DNA from 3 places in the Paenochrobactrum pullorum genome. Region 3 is predicted to be linked to each of the others. Evidence: riboswitches for the same ligand, from Rfam matches in the RefSeq annotation. Region 3 holds a riboswitch; each other region holds the start of a gene.
What was found. Region 3 has a riboswitch for thiamine pyrophosphate ahead of thiB (thiamine ABC transporter substrate binding subunit). Riboswitches for the same ligand answer to the same signal wherever they lie in the genome.
Positions count from the first base shown of each region.

Region 1: another riboswitch for thiamine pyrophosphate. It lies ahead of thiD (bifunctional hydroxymethylpyrimidine kinase/phosphomethylpyrimidine kinase); the one in region 3 lies ahead of thiB (thiamine ABC transporter substrate binding subunit).
Region 2: another riboswitch for thiamine pyrophosphate. It lies ahead of JNC77_RS12555 (TenA family protein); the one in region 3 lies ahead of thiB (thiamine ABC transporter substrate binding subunit).

Region 1 is NZ_JBHEEH010000001.1:525,806-533,227, forward strand. It holds gene JNC77_RS02510 (ABC transporter substrate-binding protein) at 1-146, opposite strand, end outside; gene JNC77_RS02515 (ThiF family adenylyltransferase) at 159-1,169, opposite strand; gene JNC77_RS02520 (thiamine phosphate synthase) at 1,166-1,774, opposite strand; gene JNC77_RS02525 (thiazole synthase) at 1,776-2,546, opposite strand; gene thiS (sulfur carrier protein ThiS) at 2,548-2,745, opposite strand; gene JNC77_RS02535 (FAD-dependent oxidoreductase) at 2,751-3,734, opposite strand; gene thiD (bifunctional hydroxymethylpyrimidine kinase/phosphomethylpyrimidine kinase) at 3,731-4,588, opposite strand; TPP riboswitch at 4,718-4,818, opposite strand; gene JNC77_RS02545 (heavy metal translocating P-type ATPase) at 5,007-7,422, shown strand, end outside.
Region 2 is NZ_JBHEEH010000009.1:718-8,139, forward strand. It holds gene otsA (alpha,alpha-trehalose-phosphate synthase (UDP-forming)) at 1-951, opposite strand, end outside; gene otsB (trehalose-phosphatase) at 1,001-1,777, opposite strand; gene JNC77_RS12530 (hypothetical protein) at 1,779-2,105, opposite strand; gene JNC77_RS12535 (CsbD family protein) at 2,156-2,359, opposite strand; gene JNC77_RS12540 (PepSY domain-containing protein) at 2,569-2,877, shown strand; gene JNC77_RS12545 (general stress protein) at 2,896-3,483, shown strand; gene JNC77_RS12550 (hypothetical protein) at 3,607-3,819, shown strand; TPP riboswitch at 3,871-3,988, shown strand; gene JNC77_RS12555 (TenA family protein) at 4,069-4,716, shown strand; gene JNC77_RS12560 (LysR family transcriptional regulator) at 4,759-5,691, opposite strand; gene pip (prolyl aminopeptidase) at 6,178-7,134, shown strand; gene JNC77_RS12570 (S9 family peptidase) at 7,174-7,422, shown strand, end outside.
Region 3 is NZ_JBHEEH010000006.1:83,049-90,470, reverse strand. It holds gene cdlP (cell division protease CdlP) at 1-304, opposite strand, end outside; gene JNC77_RS10865 (thiamine ABC transporter ATP-binding protein) at 668-1,378, opposite strand; gene thiP (thiamine/thiamine pyrophosphate ABC transporter permease) at 1,378-3,018, opposite strand; gene thiB (thiamine ABC transporter substrate binding subunit) at 3,035-4,039, opposite strand; TPP riboswitch at 4,085-4,199, opposite strand; gene JNC77_RS10850 (thiamine diphosphokinase) at 4,285-4,914, shown strand; gene JNC77_RS10845 (YMGG-like glycine zipper-containing protein) at 5,033-5,317, shown strand; gene JNC77_RS10840 (ABC-F family ATP-binding cassette domain-containing protein) at 5,508-7,328, shown strand; gene JNC77_RS10835 (TerC family protein) at 7,392-7,422, opposite strand, start outside.

The DNA of each region.
Region 1 (7,422 bases), on a different contig from region 3:
GCGACAATAATTGGGCCGTGATCGGGGTTCACATACCAGTCTAGGATGAGGGATAATCTATCATTTGCCAAAGCTGTTGAAACCATCATAGGGGCGTGCAAAACCGTGGCGCTCAAAAGCGCAGCAAAGCTAAATTTGCGGAACATTCTATCTCTCCGTTAGTAAACTGAAGGGGATGGAGGTGAACTATCTCCGGCAGCAACAAGAACGATGTGGCCGGAAAAGACTTGTCGTAAGGCACTGGCTGCACGCCATGCCCGAAGGCCGGAGCGGCAGCACAAAGCAACACGTTTATCAGTGGCAAGATCAACGCGGTTTTCTAAGAAATCCTGTGTTGAATAGCGCAAAGCATCTTCACGCAGACTTTGCGGTGCTTCGGTTGTGTCGCGCAATTCAATCAATACATCATCGATCAAAAGCTGTTCCGGTGCGATAAATGCAAAGGGAACGGTTTTTGGCTCCGGTGCTTTATCAAAGCGGAAACTGCGGAAACCATATTGGCTCAAATTGACCGTCACCATCTGCCCTAAAGGTGATGGCGACATATCGGTCAGGGCTGCAATGGCCATTTGCGCCTGAATAGTGCCGAGTGTTCCGACCAATGGCCCCAGCACACCGGCACTGGCGCAAGTGGCAAGGTTTTTGGGCAGATCAGGAAAGAGTGCCCGCACCGATGGCGCCCCATTTTCAGCATTGCCGCAATAGCCACCGACATAACCGTTTAATCCCAAGGCCGAAGCCGAAATCAGCGGCTTTCCAAGTGCTTTACAGGCATCAGACAGAATATAAGTCACGGCATAACTATCGGCACAATCGAGAGCGATATCGGCGTCTTTCAACAGCGCATCCACGTTGGCAGGTGTCAGGCGTACCGTCAGAGGCGTGACTATAACATCCGGATTAAGATCATTCAGACGGTCGCGTGCGGCTTCGGCTTTCTTGCGGCCTAGGTCCTTTTCACCATAAAGCGGCTGGCGATGCAGATTGCTGCGCTCGATACTATCATCATCAACAAGTGTGATATGTCCTACACCTGCACCCACCAGATAATTGAGCGCCGGACAGCCAAGGCCACCCGCACCGATGATGAGAATATGTGCATTCTCCAAGCGCTTTTGGCGCTCGATGCCCATCTCTTCCACAATGATCTGTCTGGCGTAACGGCTCATTTTACATAAGCTTCCGTCAGCTTCAGCCATTCCTGCACGCGCTGTTCAGGGCTTGCATGAAGGGTGATGTCGGTCACCGCGGCCACAATATCTGCGCCATGTTCAAAAACACCAGTTGCGCGATCAAGGCTGATGCCGCCAATGCCGACAAGCGGCATGTCGCTTAACTTATCTTTCCAGATACGCACACGTTCCAGCCCTTGTGGCTCCCAGATCATCTTTTTCAAAATGGTTGGATAGACGGGGCCAAGCGCGACATAATCAGGCTTAAGCGCTAATGCGCGTTCCAGCTCTTCTTCATTATGGGTGCTGACGCCAAGTTTGAGTTGAGCCTTACGAATAACGGTAATGTCCGCCTCATCCAGATCTTCCTGACCGAGATGGATGTAATCGCAACCTTCATCAATGGCGAGTTGCCAATAATCATTAACGATCAACTGACATTGATGTGCGTCACAAATTGTTTTGGCAGCACGGATTTCAGCACGCAATTCAGTTGTAGTTTTATCTTTAACGCGCAGTTGCACCAGTTTGATGCCAAGCGGAACTAAGCGCTCCAGCCATTCAGCGCTGTCGAAAATCGGATAAAAAGGATGAAGTGCCATTTTAGAAAAATGCCTTTCCCATCAAAGGTGTGGAAGGAGCTGCCATGTCGCGCGGTTCAATCGGATCGGCCTCAACCGCCAGATGTCCGGCTTCCACGGCAAGAGCAAAGCTTTTGGCCATGCGAACCGGATCACCGGCCTTGGCCACGGCGGTGTTGAGAAGCACTGCGTCATAGCCTAGTTCCATTGCCTGTGCGGCATGGGAGGGAACGCCAATCCCCGCATCAACAATCAGCGAAATATCTGGGAAATGCGCGCGCAAGGTTTTGAGTGCATAGGGGTTGTTAAGGCCGCGCCCCGAACCAATTGGCGCGCCCCACGGCATCAGCACTTTGCATCCGGCTTGCACCAGCTTTTCGGCGACCACCAGATCGTCATTCATATAAGGGAAAACTTCAAAACCCTCATTGACCAGAATGCGTGCCGCTTCCACCAGTCCGAAAGGGTCGGGCTGGAATGTGTCCTGCTCGCCGATCACTTCCAGCTTGATCCATGATGTGCCAAAAATCTCGCGCGCCATTTTTGCGGTGGTCACCGCTTCACGCGCTGTGTGGCATCCGGCTGTGTTGGGCAAAACATGGACACCCAGCTCTTTGATCAGTGACCAGAAACTTTGCCCCGCACGCTCAAATCCGCTTTCACGGCGAAGTGAAACGGTGACGATTTCGGTGCCTGATGCTTTCACCGCTTCTTCCAAAATTGCCGGTGAGGGGTAAAGGGCTGTGCCCAACAGCAAACGGCTGGTGACTGTTTTGTCATAGAGTTTTAGCATGTCAGCCCCCTTGCATGGGTGCCAGAACTTCAATCTGGTCTCCAGCGGAAAGTGTTGTTTCTTCACGCATATCCGCACTGACAAATTCGCCATTGAGAGCTGTTGCCACCACCGCATCGCTCAAATCAATCTCGGCAAGCAATTCGCTCATATTGTGGGCTGTGGTTTGGTGGATTTGGCCGTTGAGAGAAATATTCATCAAATTCACTCCATAAGCTCTGGTATGTTTTGCGGATTTTCCACCGCTTCACGCACCATTTTAGCAAGTGCGGGAGACATCAAAAATCCGTGCCGGTAAAAGCCGTTGACATAAAGTTTCGTGCCTTGGCGGCGTATTTTGGGCAGATTGTCGTTAAATGCAGGGCGGGCATCGACGCCGGTTTCCAGCACTTCACTTTCGGCGAATGCGGGATGCAGCGCATAGGCCGCGCCCAAAAGCTCCAAGGTGGAACGCACACTGATATGCGGGCTGGCTTCGGCTTCCAGCATTGTTGCGCCCACCATATGCACACCATCCCCGCGTGGCACGATATAAAGCGGAATACGCGGATGCAGCAGGCGCACAGGGCGGGTGAGGTTGATGTCGCGTGAGCGGATCATCAGCATTTCACCTTTGACACCGCGCAGATCGCTTAAATCGTCCCGCGCCCGAAGTCCACGGCAATCAATGGTCAGATCACTGTTGATTGTGGCCTTATCGGCATTGGTGCCAAGCTGAAAGCGCACAGCCTTCCGGCGCAGATTTTCAGCCAGTTCCGGCAAGGCACGGCGCGGGTTGAGATGGCCTTCATGCTCAAAGAACAAGCCTTGATTGAAGCGATTGCCAAGATCAGGCTCCAGTTCTTCAATGCGGGTTGCATCAATCAACTCGTGCTGGCTGGTGCGGCGTGAAAAGCGGCGCAATTCACTGGCATCGCGGGTGTGGGAAAGCACCAATGTGCCGCGTCGCTCCACACCGCTGACATGGTTTTCCCACCAATCGAGCGCTTGCTGGCCAAGGCGCACGACTTGCTCCGGTGCGCTTTCGCCCTCGCACCAAGGTGCAAGCATACCTCCGGCAAACCATGAACAAGCATCTTCGCCAATGCGCTCACTGAGCGCGATCACTTCAACATTATGGCCTTGGGCATTCAGTTCCGTGGCACAGGTTAAGCCAGCGACACCGGCACCGATAATGGTAATTTTCATGGGGCTACCTGTGAAGGATTGGTCCATAGTTCATAAAAATGGTGGACGGGACCGTGACCGCTGCCGATGGTTAGTTGATCGGCGGCCAAAATTGCCTGATGCAGATAGTCGTGGGCTTCTTCAAAAGCTTGTTTTAAATCTAACCCATGTCCAAGCTTTGTCGCCAGAGCTGCCGACAGAGTGCAGCCGGTGCCGTGGGTGTTTTTGGTGTGGATGCGGGGCGCAGAAATGGCAAATGTCGGGGCGTCTGCGGTGATCAAGAGATCAGTGCAAATTTCACCTTCCGCATGGCCGCCCTTCATCAAAACGGCTTTGGCACCTAAGCGAAGCAAGGCGCGGCCTTGTGCTTCGGCTTCCTCATCGCTTTTTGCTTCATCCATATCCAGCAGACAGGCAGCTTCGGGACGGTTCGGGGTGATCAAGGTTGCTAAAGGGATCAGTTTTTGGCGCAATACATCAATCGCGGTTTCGCTAAGCAGGCGATTGCCGGATTTAGCTACCATCACCGGATCAAGCACGATCGGCCCTTGGAAGTGGCTCAAACCGTCCATCACCGTTTCGATGGTTTCAGGTTGTGAGAGCATGCCGATTTTAACGGCAGCAACATTAAGATCGCTGAACACCGCCTCCATCTGCCCGCGAATGATCGCCGGTGTCATATCCATTACGTCAGTGACGCCGCGGGTGTTTTGTGCGGTGATGGCGGTGATGACGCTCGCACCATAGGTTTTAAGCGCAGAAAAAGCTTTTAAATCGGCCTGAATACCGGCACCGCCGCTGCTGTCAGAGCCAGCAATGGTTACGCAGATCGGAACTGAACTGAGGGTGGAAGATGTGTCTAACCGTCTCGTCATGTCGTTTCTCTTCTCTGAACAGAAAGTGAAACATCATGACTGGCTGAAGCTTTTGTTTTGCTTCTGGTTGGAAAATTCGCCTGTTGCCCAAATTACCAAGCAAGACCAATTCCCATTACGCCCGTTCGTGACGCGCCAAATTCCGTTCCCTACGCAGGTATTACCCGGATCAGGTTCAATGGGTTAGCGCTTTTGCGCCTCTCAGTCTTTCGACACCCCAACGAATATTTGCTGCCTCTATGAGTAGAATTTAAAATCAGATTGGTCAAGCCCGCGTCAAAAGCATCTGAAATCGATTGGAATTACAGTCGGGATTTTTCTTTAAAAAAGCTCTTGACCTTCCCATGATGGGAAGCCTTAGTTTAAGCGCCATGATGAAGTGTCTGTTTAAGAGCAGCGATGTGGCAGGGGATAACCTATGAGCCAGAAAAATGACAGCGAGTTAACAAGCAACATCTTGTTAACTAAGTATAATTTCAATGTGGAAGGCATGAGTTGTGCCTCTTGTGTGGGGCGGGTGGAGCGCGCACTGACAGGTACTGATGGTGTGGTTAAAGCCAGTGTCAACCTGATGACAGAGCGCGCCCATGTGGAAGTGAGTGACAGCAATATCACGGCTGATGATTTGGTGAAAATCATCGGCGGAGCAGGTTATAAAGCTGAGCTGATTGATGAGCAAAAGCCGGTGGAAGCACTTAAAAGCTCTGGTTGCGGTTGCGGTTCAAAAAAAGCTGAAAGCGTAGAAACATGTCAATCGGAAGCCAAACTGGCTGCTGTTGTGCCATCATCATCCGCGCCGCAAAAATTTGATTTGAACATTGAAGGCATGACCTGTGCATCTTGTGTCGGCACTGTCGAGCGTGCTTTACTCGCGGTTGACGGCGTTACATCAGCCAGCGTTAATCTGGCCACTGAACGGGCGCAGATCGTGGTGGATGGTACGCGGGTCAATATAGATAAGCTGATTGGTGCGGTGGCAAAAGCTGGCTATCAGGCGCGTAAAATTGATGTCGCCGCCAAGCAATCTACCGGTGAAATGCGCGCGCAAAAACGTGAAAAAGAAGCACAAACCTTACAGCGTCAAACTTTGCTGGCAGTCGTGCTGACCTTGCCGGTTTTTGTACTTGAAATGGGGTCGCACTTAATCCCTGGCATGCATATGCTGATTGACCGCACAATTGGTATGCAAAATAGTTGGTATTTGCAATTTGTGCTGACAACGCTGGTGCTTTTCGGGCCGGGATTGCGCTTTTTCAAGCTGGGCATTCCGGCACTTTTAAAAGCCGCACCGGATATGAATTCGCTGGTAGCGGTCGGTACATTGGCCGCTTGGGGCTTTTCAACGATCGCCACTTTCATGCCGTCCGTTTTGCCTGAAGGCACGGTGAATGTTTATTTTGAAGCCGCAGCCGTTATCGTGGCGCTGATCCTGCTTGGCCGTTATCTGGAAGCGCGCGCCAAGGGCAGAACCAGTGCTGCCATCAGCCGTTTGGTTGATTTGCAGGCGAAAACTGCACGCGTTTTGCGCGATGGCAAGGCGGTTGATGTGCCGTTGGAAGATGTGCGCGTGGGCGACCATGTGCAGGTCAGACCAGGTGAAAAAGTACCGGTCGATGGCGTGCTCATCGAGGGCTCTTCTTATATTGATGAATCGATGATTACCGGTGAACCAGTGCCCGTTGCCAAGGAAATTGGCGCCGAAGTGGTCGGCGGCACCATCAATAAATCCGGTTTTTTCACCTATCAGGCGACCAAGGTTGGCAGTGATATGGTGATCGCCCAGATCATCCGTATGGTGGAAGATGCGCAGGCCGACAAGCTGCCCATTCAGGCGATGGTGGATAAAGTAACGCGCTGGTTTGTGCCCGCAGTGATGGCAGCCGCAGTTGTCACCTTTGTCATCTGGTTGATATTCGGTCAGTCGCCGTCATTAGGCTTTGCGCTTGTGAATGCCATTGCGGTGCTGATTATCGCTTGCCCTTGTGCGATGGGGCTTGCCACGCCAACGTCAATTATGGTTGGCACCGGACGTGCGGCAGAAATGGGCGTGTTGTTCCGTCGTGGCGATGCATTGCAACGTTTACGTGAAGCATCTGTCATTGCTTTTGACAAAACCGGAACACTGACCTTGGGCAAGCCGGTTCTGGCACATTTTGAAACTGTTGCCGGACAGGATGAGGCGAAAATTCTGACCCTTGCTGCGAGTGTTGAGGCACGCTCCGAACATCCGATTGCCGCCGCCGTTGTGCAGGCGGCAGAAGAAAAAGGCTTGACCTTAAAGGATGTGCAGAACTTCAACGCTATTGCTGGCATGGGGCTGGTTGCAGATGTTGATGGTCAACAAGTGGCCGTGGGTGCTGGCCGTCATATGGCAGCATTCAATATTGATATTACAGCTTTGGAAAAAGTGGCCGATCAACTGGCCGCGCAAGGACGCTCGTCCATTTACGTGGCCGTTGATGGTCAATTGGCTGCAATCCTGTCGATTGCCGATCCGCTCAAACCATCAACGAAAGAAGCGATTGATGCGCTACATCAGATGGGCTTGAAAGTAGCGATGATCACCGGTGACGGTCGTGCAACGGCAGAAGCCATTGCCCGTTCGCTGTCGATTGACCATGTGGAAGCCGAAGTGCTGCCGGGCGGCAAAGTGGATGCTTTAAAGCGTATGTCGACGAAAGGTGAGGTGCTGGTATTTGTCGGCGATGGCATCAATGATGCACCGGCACTAGCTGCGGCTGATGTGGGTATTGCTTTGGGCACCGGCACCGATGTGGCGATGGAAAGCGCCGATATTGTGCTGATGTCGGGTGATTTGCGTGGTGTTATCAATG
Region 2 (7,422 bases), on a different contig from region 3:
CATACTTTGCATTTCAATATATTCCGGCACTGCCGAGCGAGATTTTGGCGTTATTTGTAAGAAAGTAACTTTATTTTGTTGCTCCGGGTTTTGGACAATGAATTCTTCAAACGCTTCGATGCGGTTTGGGATACCTTTAGAATAATCAAGACGGTCAACGCCGATGATGAGTTTCCGCCCCAGCATGCTTTCGCTCATACGTTTGACAGTGACATTATTGGCCGACTTTGCTGCAATCTCGGCGAATTTTTTTGTTTCAATGCCGATACCGAATTTTTGAACTTTCAGTCTGTGTCCATCAATATCGAAGATTTGATTGCCGACAGGCTGACCGATTTTTTCACGTTTTAAACAACCGATAAAATTTTCCACATCATAATCTGTTTGGAAGCCCACCAAGTCATAAGACGAAAGCCCTCGTATTATGATTTCATGGACAGGAAGTGTAAAAAAAACATCTGCTGATGGCCAAGGAATATGCATGAAAAAACCGATACGGTTTTCTACGCCTAATTGTCTGAGTTCCGCGGCCAGAGGGATGAGATGATAATCATGAACCCAGATAATATCATCAGGTTGAAGCAGATTTTGTAATTGTTTGGCAAACAATCGATTGACCCGAAAATATCCGGCCATATCTTTGCGGGTATAATCAATCAGGTCCAAACGGTAATGGCATAGCGGCCAAAGCATTCTGTTGGCAAAACCGGCATAATATTCATCAATATCAGTACGGTTCAAATCAAGAACTGCATAGTTTATTTTGCCGTTCTCGATGATTTTTAACTCAGGATTCTGATGATTGGAAATTGTTTTGCCAGACCATCCCATCCAAATTCCGCCATAAGTTTCAAGCGCTGCGTGGAGTGCAACGGCCAAGCCGCCTGCTGGTATTTTACCGTCTTTCTCCGGTAAGGGTACACGGTTTGATACGACAATTAATCTGCTCACAATTTTTCCCTCTCTGTTAATGTGAATTCAGTCGGGTTTTGTGCCTTTCTCAAAAAATATTACTGAAGATGTTTTCGTTGGATGATTTTTGAGTGGTTTCAAGCAGCCATTGCCGTAGTATTGCAGGCGAAGATATGGACAAAGCCGCAGCTGAATTCTCAGTATTTTCAGCAATACGGATCCCCGCGCCGCCCGATTGAACAGCAGCATAAAACATTTGTTCATCGGTAAGATCGTCACCAAAAGCGTAAGGTTTGCGCTCTATAAAAGCGGGGAGTTGCATGATCTGCAATAGGGCAGTGCCTTTGTCACAATCGGCAGGACGTAGTTCGGCAACCATTTTGCCATGCTGTACAGCCCAACCCGTGCCTGCAATTTGTGCAGCCTTTTCCAGCTGTTCTTTAACAATGGCCTGCATGGAAAGGGCATTTCGATAATGCAAGGCAGCAGCCATGTTTTTATCTTCAAAGGCGACCCCCATCAGATCATCGGCCGCTTGTTTTAAATAGGCTTTGGCTTTGAGAAAGTTTTCACTTAATTGCTGGCGTCGGATTTTATTCTTTTCAAGACGAAGTTCCGCACCATGAAGTCCCGCAACTGGTAGGTTCAAATTGGGAAAAAGTGTATCTATAAATGCAATCTCACGACCGGTTATCAAAGCAATGGCCCCTTTGAAACATTCGGACAAGTGAGCTAAAGTTTGGGGTAAATTCGGCGGCACTTTCACCGCATCAGGCGTATCTGCTATGTCAAGAAGCGTGCCATCTACATCAAGAAAGAGTGCTGAATTCAGCACTGTTGCTTTTATCTTATTTTGTTCCATCATTTTATGATTGTTCTGGATATTCACCTTGATAAGTTTTTAGCAAAGCTTCTGTATAATTTATAATATGCTCACTGATTTCATGATGGTTTGCCCCATCATGAAGAAGCCGCTTCATGAGTAGTTTAATGGCGCGGGCATGTGTATTTTGATCGTCAGTAAGATTGCAGGAAACGTTCTCATCTTTCATCCGGCAAAATTTTGCTGCTACAAGAAAATCGGAAAGAATTTTAAAGCCATCAGAGCCTGTTTTTGTCTGATCCTGGAGATGAGACAAAATTACACTTTTTATGAGTAGTTCATGGCGCTCTCTATCGACGGTCATAATCATCTGCTTCGCCTTTAAAAGATGATGTGCGCCATCAGGCGCACATCATCTGATCACCATTTCTGGTTGTTATACCAGCTGTCTACTTCATGCTTAACACGGTCTTTTTCAACACCGTAACGTTCTTGAATTTTGCCTTCCAACTGTTCACGCTGACCTTGAATCTGGTCAAGATCATCATCGGTGAGTTTGCCCCACTGCTCTTTTACCTTGCCCTTAACCTGCTTCCAATTACCCTCAATACGGTTCCAATCCATTAATCTTCTCCTTTGTTTTATAAAGATACTAAAACAACGTAAGAACTTGAAAATGGTTCATATTATTTTGATGAAAATTGTAACTCTATATAAAATAAAGATATTTTTGTTTATGTAACGAGTTGTGAATAAAAAGAACGGAACGTTTTCACTTTCTCATGTGTTTATTCAATATCACTGAAATACAGTGACAAACACAGGAGCTGATCATGAATATCAAAACGATGACGCTTGTAGCTGCTTGTATATGCGTGCCTACGATTTCACAGGCGCAAACAACGCCGACTACAGATAAACCTGCGGTTGTCATGCCGGAACAAGCCAACCCGTCCGCTCCGGTAAAAGGCGAAAACAGTTTCACCCAAGAACAGGCAAAAAGCCGGATGGAAGAAGCCGGTTTCACCAATGTTATGGGGTTGACCCTTGACGATGATGGTGTCTGGCACGCTGCCGGCGAAAAGGACGGAACACCCGTGATGATCAAGATGGATTATCAAGGTAATGTCACTTCAGGATAATGAAAAAGGGCGAATATTATGAAAACACTTAATCAGTTATTCGATAATTACACCACCGCAAAAAGTGTGGTTATTCAACTTGAAGCAGCGGGTATCCCTTATAAAGATATTAGCATTGTTTCACATCATGCAGAAAACAAAACGGAAGCCGGTGAAGGTGCGGGTGTCGGTGCAGGTGTTGGCGCGGCAATTGGAGCAGGCGGCGGATTGCTGGCCGGTTTGGGCATGATTGCCATTCCGGGAATTGGCCCTGTTGTTGCTGCCGGTTGGTTGTCTGCAACACTTGCCGGTGCACTTGGCGGTGCAGTGGCGGGCGGAGCTGCCGGCGGGTTGATTGGCGCCTTGATTGATAGCGGTGTGCCGGATGAGGAGGCACATGTTTATGCGGAAGGCGTGCGGCGCGGCGGCGCACTGGTTTCGGTTAAGGTCGATGATGAAAAGGTGCCTGTCGCGCAACGCATTTTGGCCGATTCAGGTGGTGTCGATATTAATGCCCGTCGCCAATATTATCGCGAGCAGGGTTGGGAGCACTTTGATCACACATCGGCGCCTTATACGCCGGAAGACGTAGAGTTGGAGCGTCAAAAACTTCTCACCATGCGATAACTGCATATTGAGATCGATGGCTTGAGCCAGCATAATAATTAAAATGGCCTGGGAAGAGAGCGCGTTAAATATGCACTTTTCCCGGCCATTTTTAAAATTGAGGGGTAAAAACAGGAGATGGTGATGAAAAAAGTACCGGCACAAGATGCACGACAAGGACGCAAAGGTGTTCCTGTGCTTGTCGTTTTACTATGCAGTCTTTTATTGACAGTGCTTGTGTGGGTCGGCGTCGAGATTTATGGGCGTAATGCTTCGGAAAATGATAATTCATTCGCCAATGATAATCAGGTGCCTGATGTCAGCGCACCGTTGCAAACCCCGCCATCGGCCCAGTAAGGCGAAATCTTATCTTGCTAGTTGACTGACCGTCATAGTGCCTCTACTCATGGATAGACCAAGGGGTGTCCCGTCAAGGGGCTGAGATATTGCTGTTTTTTTAAAGGCGCAATGACCCTTCGAACCTGATCCGGATCATGCCGGCGAAGGGATGGGAAGACAAACCTGCCTTTTGCCGGCCTCTTTGCGAGGCCGTTTTATGAATAAGAAATTTACCGGTCTTGCAGCCAACCATGAAAAGGCAAAGCAATGACTGATCGTTTTACCGATATTTTGAAAAATAACAGCCAGCCGGTCTGGGACAATGCGGTTGAGCATCGCTTTGTACATGAACTATGCGCCGGAACTATTTCAGACGATGTTATGGCATCTTATCTGATACAAGATCATCGCTTTCTGGACAGTTTTTTGGTGCTTCTTGGCGCCGCCCTTGCCACGGCTGATAGGTTTGAAGCGCGTTTACGCTTCGGACAATTTGCAGGTATGGTTTCTAGTGACGAGAATACTTATTTTTTACGCTCTTTTGAAGCGCTGGGCGTGAGCGATCAAGCCAGAGAGGCAATTGCTGATAGTGAGCCGACAAAAGGTTTTAAAGCGATCATGCGTGAAGCCGCGGAAACGCGTTCCTATCCGGTGATTTTATCGGTGTTGAATGTGGCTGAATGGCTTTATCTGGAATGGGCATCAACGACCACGAAAATATTGCCGGAAAATTTTGTGCATGCTGAATGGATCACATTGCATGACAACGGTTTTTTTCGAGATTTTGTTGATTTTTTGCGTGCTGAACTTGATCGTGTCGGCGAACAGGATGCAATGCGTTGCACAGATTTTTTCCAGCGCGCTGTTAAACTTGAACTTGCATTCTTTGATGCAGCCTATGAAAATATGGCTTAATTAATGAAATCGGGTCGGATTATTAATGATCCGCCCCGATTTTTACTTACTGGTTTGCGATTTTGCGGCTTTCAAAGCGGTCAAATATGATGCGCGGCGCCAGAATTTCTCTGCTTGTTGGTTGCGGAAATTGAGCGTGCGGTAAATACGGATTTCCACCAGCAAGTCATCTTCAGCTGTGCCAGCCCGTACCAGCAATTTGCGGCTGAGTTCATCACTGACCAGACTTTGCGGTACCCATGTCACGCCGTGGCCGGAAATAGCCATTGCTTTGAGCGCACTCGACATACCGTTTTCATAAACGGAATGAAGATTATATTGCCGTTTTTCGATTAAATGCTGCAAAGCTAGTGAGAAAAAGGCGTTGCTGCGATAGCTTAAAAAATGGGTTGGCTGATAATTATTGACGAGGCTATGCATAGGCGTGCCATCGCGGTTGGGCGCGCTGACGGCAATAACGCGTTCCAGACCGACAGACAAATAAGGAAACTTTTTCAAGTCTTCCATTTGTTTAACATTATCAAGTGCATAGGTTAGAAAAAAATCGCATTGACCATGTACAAGCGTTGAAACATTGCCCAGAAATGAAGCATGCGGATCGGTAAAACGCACACGAAATTCGTCGCCTGATGCTTCCATATCCGCCATCCATAGCGGAAAAAAACTTAAAGACAGGCTGTTGAGCGTGGCAAAGGAAAGCACTTCCCACACCGGATTATACTGCTCATAAAGCCATTTGCGGGCATTGGTCAGAAGGTCGATAGCATCATGGGCTGATGGCAAAAAGCTTGCGCCTGCTGCGGTTAGTTTGACCGGATTGCTGCTGCGGTCAATCAACGGCATGCCCACCCAGCTTTCCAGTTGGCGGATACGACGGCTCAGAGCCGATTGGGTTATATTACGATCCTGAGCAGCGCGGGAAAAACTGGAATGTTGTGCAAGCGAAACAAAATCTTTCAGCCACTTTAGTTCCATTCTTTCTCACTTCAATTTGGGCACTGTTGCTATTTTCAGTTTAATTCTTTGTGGATGGGTGAACAATTGCAATTCGTTTCGATCTTAGCGAAAGAACGGATGGACTCATGCAAAATTAGAATATGTAAACGGGCTATATTGGTGTTTGAATGAATTATCTAAAACACAAAAAACTGTAACTCAATGATATCTGCTGATTAAATTATAAGATACTTAAATTCCACCTGTTACATGCACGAGCATTGAATGCAGATTTTTCAATTTTGTCATGATTGTTTCATTTAGCTCGCTTTGGATGACTATTGTCGGATTAAAATTCTCACTATTCCGAATTGGAATAACTAGTCTGATTTTGCATTGGTATTCTCAAAATTTTATTGGCACTAAACAAGGCACTCTTTGTTTCAGGTGGAGGCCTGAGCTTTGAAGCTCAAGAGTGATTTATGCGGCAGATCTGGTTGTTACAGATCGGTTTTGGGGGACAAAATGACATTACCAAATGCAGAATTTCGTCTTGCCGTCAGTGATGGGCATGAGCTGGCTGTTTACGCATATGGTAATCCGCAAGGGATTCCGGCGGTATTTCTGCATGGCGGCCCGGGTGCAGGTGCATCTACGCGTTCGGTCGAAAGTTTTGATCTAGAAACCTATTATGTCGTGACCTTCGATCAGCGCGGTTGTGGTCAGTCCACACCTTTTGCCGAACTTGAAAATAACAACACCCAAAAACTGATTGCCGATATTGAAGCCATTCGTGAGCATTTAAACATTGATCGCTGGGTTGTCACCGGTGGCTCATGGGGCTCATGTCTTTCATTGGCCTACGGAATTGCACATCCGGAAAGATGTTTGGGCTTTCGCATTCATGGTGTTTTTCTGGCCGGTGATGAAGATGTGGCATGGTGGTTTCATGGCTCCCGTGCGATTTTCCCAGACTTTTGGCAGGAATTTGCGGAATTTGTACCAGAAGAAGAACGTGGCGATCTGCTCACCGCTTATTACAAGCGCCTGACCTCTGGTGATGCGGAGTTGGAAATGGCGGCGGCGCAAGCTTTGCGCGGATTTTCTGCCCGCACCCAGACTTTGGAGCCAAGTTCCGATCATGTGGCAAAATTGCTTGATCCGAAGGCTGCTTTGGCTGTCTCGCGCATTTTCACGCATTACTCCATCAATCGTGCCTTTCTGTCAGCTAATTATCTGACCGATAATATCGACAAGATTCGTCACATTCCGGCAGAAATTGTACAAGCGCGTTATGACACTGTGACGCCGATGATGACCGCATGGAAGCTGAAACAAGCGTGGCCGGAGGCAAATTTCACCATTGTGACATTGGCTAATCATCAAGCCACTGTCGGGCCGATGCTGGAGGCTTTGACGCAAGCAACAGCACGTCTGGCTGTCAATATCATACAAACCACGAATGCAGATGCAGCGGTTTAAGCCGCAAAACAGAATTTTATAAAAACGGGTAGGGTAGTTATGGCTAGCGGCGACAAATCAATTTCGATGACCGATTACATGGATATTTGTAAGGCGGTTAAACCGGCATTTTCCACCGATGGTGCATGGCTGGTTTATTTGAGCGATCAAAGCGGAATGATGCAGGTGTGGATGCAGCCTGTGAATGGTGGTGAGCCGCGCCAGTTGACCAATATGCCTGAACCTGTCGGTGCAATGGCTTTTAACCCGAAAAACAATGATCTGCTCATTACCACTGACTTCGGTGGT
Region 3 (7,422 bases):
TGATGCGGTAGGTCTGATCGGGCTTATCGGAAACAGTGGTTAGTTTACCGACGATTTTAGCGACCATACGCTCTAACCTGGCATCTTTATATTCACCACCATAGGTGGCCAGAATACGCGGATGCTGCTGTGCACCAAGTTGTGCCAAACGGTCATTACGGGTCACATTGGCAACAGTTACCGGATTGTCAGACGGGCGCAGACTATCAGAATCACTGAAATCAAGAGTCTGGCAGGCACTCAAAAAAGACAGACCTGCCAACCCTAAAACGGACACATACCGTCGCAGACCGCGCTTATGCATCGCAGCCGGAACATGACTAATTAGTGTGAGGCTCAATTTCGCATCATTGGATGAAGTCGAGCGGAGAGGGCGGAGAGGTTTTATCTTAATCCTCGCTTTGATTCCGGATCTGTTCTTATTATCTTTAGCCAAAAAAACGAATAGTCTTTTTTGCTTCTGCTAGCTTGTGACGAAAACGCTTCTGGCTGACTTAAGTTGCATGAATAATGTTTTTTCTATGTCGACTTCATAGAGTTCGGCAGCTTTGATGCGAATAATTTGTTGCCAATTTAATTATTTAAAGTGCCGGTGTCCAGTGGAGCTGCGGTTCAACTATCGTTAATAATTTGTCAGATTCGATTATGTGATCACTACTTAACGCGGTCAGGTCAATTGGTTGCCCATATAATGCTGCAAAGCTTGCGGACCCAAGCTTGAAAGGAGGTCCTCCGCTTCGCCCGTCGCACTGATTTGGCCCGCTTCAACGAAGACCAGCCATGTTTTTAAACGCAATGCATCTTCCGGCGTATGGGTGACCATCAAAATGTTCATGGCATTTTCTTGTTGCAGTTCATCAATCAGATCAAGCATTTGATGGCGCAGTGCTGGCCCCAAAGAGGCAAAGGCTTCATCAAGCAATAAAACCGGTTTTTGCCGCACCAAAGCACGGGCAATGGCGACACGCTGACGTTCACCGCCTGATAATGCTTCTGGTTTGCGATGTTCTTTGCCGCTCAAACCAACGCGGGCAATCGCGTCTTGGACTGCTTGATGATCGGCTTGGACAAGTTTCAAATTACCGGAGCGGCCAAGGCCGACATTTTGCGTCACATCCAGATGGGCAAAGAGATTATTATCCTGAAACACCATTGAAACAGGACGCTCGGACGGTAGCAGATCACTCATATCCTGACCATTAATGATCACTTTGCCGCTCAGTGGTGTTTCAAAGCCGGCAATGATGTTGAGCAAAGTTGATTTGCCCGAACCGCTGGGGCCGATGATGGATGTAATGCGGTTTGCAGGCAGCTTTGTGTCAAAGCGCATCTGCATTTCACCATAGTTAAAGTGCACATCATCAATGATAATCGACATTAATCGGCTTTCTGATAGGGGCGGGCTTTGGCGGCGCGGTCGGCAATCATCATCAACAACAGACATAAGCTACCTAAGATAAGAGCAAGTCCCGCCGCATCAAGTGTTCGATAACTGCCCATCCGCTGTAGCAGCAAATAGGGCAGAGTGGTGAGCGCATCACTGCCAAAAAGTGCAATTGTGCCCAGATCACCCAAAGATAAGGCAAAGGCAAAAGCAAAGGCAATGATGGCAGGCTGGCGCATCACCGGCCAGTCGATCAGGCGCAAACGGCTGATGCCGGAAATATCAAGCTGCGCGCATAATCGGTTATGACTGGCGGCTGCATTGTCCCATGCGGGGCGAATGAAGCGTACGGCAAAAGGCATAGCCATAGCTGCATTAACAATGATGACCATTGCAGCAGCAAAGGAAAACGGATTGCCGAAATTACGCAGTAGAATAAACCAGCCTGCACCTAAAATAATTGGTGGCACGACCAATATTAAACTTGAACCTGTTTCCAGTGCGCTTTGATAAAAGCGTGTGGTGGCAGGCGGTTTGCTATTGCGTGATAGGCTGGCGCTATATTCACGCGCAATCACCAAGGCGAAAGAGAGAGAAACCGACAGGCAGGCGGAAGAAGCGCCAAGCCAGAGACTGGTGAAGATTGCATTCCAAACCGCAGCTTCGCTTAACAGGCGTGAAAAATCCGCCATGAATGATGATGCCACAATGCCGATCACAGGGCTGGCAATAAACAAAAATCCGGTCAGAATGACTGTGTAGTTGAAGAAGCGCTCTGTTTTTTTCACATTGTCATAGCGCTTAGTGGTTATTTTCAGCGAAAAGCCTTCCTCGCTTGGGTGACCAAAAAAGCGCAAAATGACGAGCACGGTGAGTGTCAAAATAAGCTGCATCAGCGTGAGCGCTACAGCGCGGTTCAGATCAAAATCGAAATGCAGTGCCTGATAGATCGCCACTTCCAAGGTGGTGGCACGAGGGCCCCCGCCAAGGGTCAAAACGGTGGTGAAAGACGTAATGCACAGCATGAAAATCAAACCGGCAATACCGGAAAGGTTGCGCCGGATCACTGGCCATTCGATCAGCCGGAACCTTGAAAAGTTACCCATGCCCAATTGCGCCGATAGTTTCCAATAATCGGCAGGAATGGTTTCCAGATTGGCCAGAATAAGCCGTACCGCCAGCGGCATATTGAAAAACACATGTGCCAGCAAAATGCCGGTGAGGCCGTAAATATTGGGCACAAAAGAACTGCCACTTAAATCTGCCAGATAAGCAATGAAGCCATTGCGTCCATAAATGGCGGTAATGCCTAAAATGGCAACCAGTGAAGGCAGCACCAAGGGCAGGGCAAAGAGCCGCAAAATTAATGCGCGTCCATAAAAATTTTCTGATGCATGTAATGCGCGCGCCAAGGGAATAGCGACAGCCACCGATAACAGGCTGGAAAGCAGTGCTTGCAACAGTGTGAAGCGGGTGATGCGCCAGACATAGGCATCAAAAACCGAGAAGAGCGAACCTTCGCCAAAGGCTTGCCATCCAAGCGAAAAGAGTGCGCCGCCTGCGAGCAAGCACAAAAAGGCGAGAGCCAAACTCCCGCCTAATGGTTTTATGATTGATGCTGAATATGCACGCACGCACTCTATTCCGGTTTTACTTGCTGGAAGCGTTTAGCCATTCGTTGATCCATTCCTTACGGTTGGCGGCGACATCTTCAGACGAAATCTGCAAAGTTTTAACAGGCTTCACCAAAGCATCAAAGGCCGGATCAAGCGGCTTGGAGGTTTTGGCGACCGGAAACATCCAATTGGTTTCCGGAATGGCGTCCTGAAAGCCCGGCTCGAGCATGAAAGCCAAAAACTGTTTGGCGAGCGGGTTTTTCTCGCCCCTACTGGTCATGCCAGCCACTTCAACCTGCAGATAATGGCCTTCTTCAAAACCAAGAGCCTGATAGCGGTCGGTTTTGTCGGTAATCACATGATAGGCAGGCGAGGTGGTATAAGAAAGCACCATTGGTGCTTCACCTTTGGTGAACAGGCCGTAAGCTTCCGACCAGCCCGGTGTGACGGTGAGAATGCGTTTTTGCAACTGCTCCCATTTGGCGGCTGCTTCATCGCCGTAAACAGCTTTCATCCATAACAACATACCAAGGCCAGGTGTCGAGGTGCGCGGATCTTGCAGCACGATTTTTTGTGATGCATCGCCTTCAACCAGCTCTTTCAGGCTTTTGGGCGGATTTTCCATCTTTTCGCTGTCATAAACGACGGCGAAATAGCTGTAATCATAGGGGACGAAAACATCATCCTTAAAACCGCCCGGCACATTGATAGAGGTGAGATCAATGCCGCTAGGGGCAAAGAGGCCGGATTTATGGGCATCGGCAATGAGGTTATTGTCGAGGCCGAGCACGATGTCGGCTCCGGTTTTAGCACCCTCCAGCTTCAGGCGGTTGAGTAACGCCACACCATCAGCAGCTGCCACAAATTTAACTTCGCAATGGCAAATTGCTTCAAAGTTTTCTTTGACAATCGGCCCCGGTCCCCATTTGGCGGTGAAGCTGTCATAGGTATAGACAGTGAGGGTATCTTTTGCCTGTGCCGCATGCGCTACGCTCAGCATGATGACAGCAGACGAGGCGAGTAAAGACAACAGCCGCATTATGCGTCTCCTTAAGGTATCAGGTTCAAAAGGATTATGCGTCGGACATTGACAGCATCTAATCCCTCCGCCGGTACAAACCGGATCAGGTTCAGCGGGTTGGCCGATTGATTGCGGCCTCTCAGCCTGATGAAAACAGCAGGCACCCCGTTAGAGCAGCTTTATCTTAAGCATTTCGACGACTTATCGCAAGCCATCCCTAAAGGAGCTTTTCGGGGCGTGATGCGCATGTTATGAGCGATTTCATGAGCACATTTGTCATTCTTCTCGGCGGCGATCTGACCGTCACGGATCGTTTGCGCCGCCAAGTTGAGGGCGCACGGTTTTTAGCCGCTGATGGTGGTATGCGCCATGCGCTTCGTTTGGGTGTGGTTCCAGAATTATGGCTTGGGGATTTTGACTCAACCGATCCGGATTTGCTGGAGGTTTTTGCCGAAGTGCCGCGGCAAACCTTTCCGGTTGCCAAAGATATGACCGATGGCGAATTGGCGCTTAATAAAGCTTATCAATTGGGCGCAACGCGGGTGATTCTATGTGGTGCATTCGGTGGTGATCGTACCGATCACACGCTTTTGCATCTGACTATGGCAACAAGATACGCGCTTGAAGGGCGTCAGATTTTGTTATCCAGTGGTTTTGAAGAAGCATATCCGCTGGTGCCGGGCAATTATCAATATGACCTGCCTGAGGCTTCCGTTTTCAGTATTTTAAGCTTTTCACAGCTCGAAGGGCTGACGATTGAACAAGCAGAATGGCCTTTGGATAAAATTACTTTGCCTTTAGGTTCGTCTTTGACAGTTTCTAATGTTGTTCATGGAACTCTTCATGTTTCTTTGCGTTTAGGACATGCGGTACTTATCGCAAGACCGTTATGAAAAGGCTTGACGAACAACGCCTAATATAATGTAAGCTAATGATAGCAGGACTACCTGCAAGCGCCGAATTGGGGACGCAAGGTCGGTGGTTTTCAACATTCAAAGGGAGATTTCTTCCATGAAATCACGTCTTACTATGATCGCAGTCGCAGGATTGCTCGCATTCTCAACAGCAGCTTGCACAACCAATGAACAGCGTACGGCTGGTTATGGCGTTGGTGGTGCAGCTCTTGGTGCGTTGGCAGGCGGCGCAATTGGCGGTAATGGCCGCGGTGCGCTGACAGGTGCTGCTATTGGCGCAGTTGCCGGTACATTGGTTGGTGCATCCACAACCCGCAATGGTGTGCAATATTGTAAATACCGCGACCCATATGGCCGCGTTTATGAAGCTCCTTGCCAATAATAATAGAACCATTGAGGTTCATTTATTTGCAAGCCTGGCTTGAAAATATGAGAAACAGGTCGGATTTTCCGGCCTGTTTTTTTGTGTGCTGACAAGACGTCATTTGACACAAAGCTCTTTCTCGACGACAAGCAGTGCAATTGACCTTTGATTTTAAAAAATACACCTGAACGAGAAGTAATCATTATCCATGGCACCACCACCACTTCTTCGCCTTGACCAGATTAAACTGACTTTTGGCGGAACACCGCTGCTTGAAGATGCTGGCTTGTCGGTCAGTGAAGGTGAGCGCATTGCGCTGGTCGGGCGCAATGGATCGGGTAAATCTACACTTTTGAAAATCGCCGCCGGCATGGTTGAGCCTACCAGTGGCGAAGTTTACAAACATCCGGGCGCAACTGTGCGTTATTTGGCGCAGTCTCCCGATATGGATGGCTTTGCCAATGTGCGCGCTTATGTGGAAGCAGGCTTGGGGCCGACCGATGATCCGCATCGTGTCACCTATCTGCTGGAACATCTGGGGCTGACAGGTGAAGAAACGCCGCAGCAATTATCGGGTGGTGAAGCACGTCGTGCAGCTTTGGCGCGGGTGATTGCGCCGCAGCCTGATGTATTGCTTTTGGATGAGCCGACCAACCATCTTGACCTCAATACGATTGAATGGTTGGAAGATGAGCTGCGCCAGATCCGTTCGGCGATTGTGCTGATTTCCCATGACCGTCGTTTCTTGGAAAATGTCAGCCGCTCGACCATTTGGCTTGATCGTGGTGTCACACGCCGCATCGAACAAGGCTTTGCCCATTTTGAAGAATGGCGCGATAAAGTCTTGGAAGAAGAAGAGCGCGACCTGCATAAGCTTGGCCGCCAGATTGTGCGTGAAGAACATTGGCTGCGCTATGGTGTGACGGCACGGCGTAAACGCAATATGCGTCGCCTTGGCGAATTGCATTCGATGCGCGCGGAGTTCCGCAATCATCGCAAAGCGCAAGGAACGGCTGTGTTGGCGGCAAGTGACAGCAAAGAATCCGGCAAATTGGTGATTGAAGCCAAAGGCCTAAATAAAGCTTATGGCGAACGTGTGTTGGTGAAAGATTTCTCCACCCGCGTGCAGCGTGGTGATCGTATCGGTCTGGTGGGGCCAAACGGTGCCGGCAAAACTACATTGCTTTCGATGCTGACCGGCCAATTGGCGCCCGATTCAGGCACATTGCGCTTGGGCGTTAATCTGGAAATGGCAGAGCTTGATCAAAAGCGTGAAAGCCTCAATCTCGATGATACATTGGCGCATTATCTTACCGATGGTCGTGGCGAGAGCCTGATCGTCAATGGTGAGCAGCGCCATGTGGTTTCATATATGAAAGACTTCTTGTTCCAGCCGGAGCAGGCACGCACACCTATCCGTGAATTATCCGGTGGCGAACGCGCACGTTTGATGCTGGCACGGGTTTTGTCGCGCCCTGCCAATTTGCTTATTCTTGATGAGCCGACCAACGATCTGGACATGGAAACGCTTGATCTGTTGCAGGAACTGGTTTCAGCCTTCAACGGCACTGTTATTCTGGTCAGCCACGATCGTGATTTTCTTGATCGCACCGTTTCATCGGTGATTGCGCCGGAAGGCGACGGGCGCTGGTTGGAATATGCCGGTGGCTATGCCGATATGATGGCGCAGCGCAAAGAGCTGGCGCTTGCCAAACGTCAGGTGGCAAAGGCTGCATCTGCGGCTGCGAGTGGTGATGGGGCAGCTGCTCAGGCACCAAAGCGCGATGAAAAGCGCAAGCTTTCTTATAAGCAGAAATTTGCGCTCGAAACGCTGCCCGGCAAGATTGACGCTTTGTCCAAAGAGATTGAGGTGCTGGAAGCCAAAATGGCTGATCCGCAGCTTTATGCAAAAAACCCTGATCTTTTTGCCAAGGTTGCAGCCGAACTGGAAAAAAAGCGCAGCGAAAGCGATGCTTTTGAAGAGGAATGGCTTGAACTGGAAATGCTGCGCGAAGAGATTGAAGGCTAACCTAAAGCTTTGAAATAATGATATTAAAAAAGCCGCTCTTATAAGCGGCCTTTTTATTGCGTGTTACTGCTCGCCTGATTGTTTGCGTCTGCGG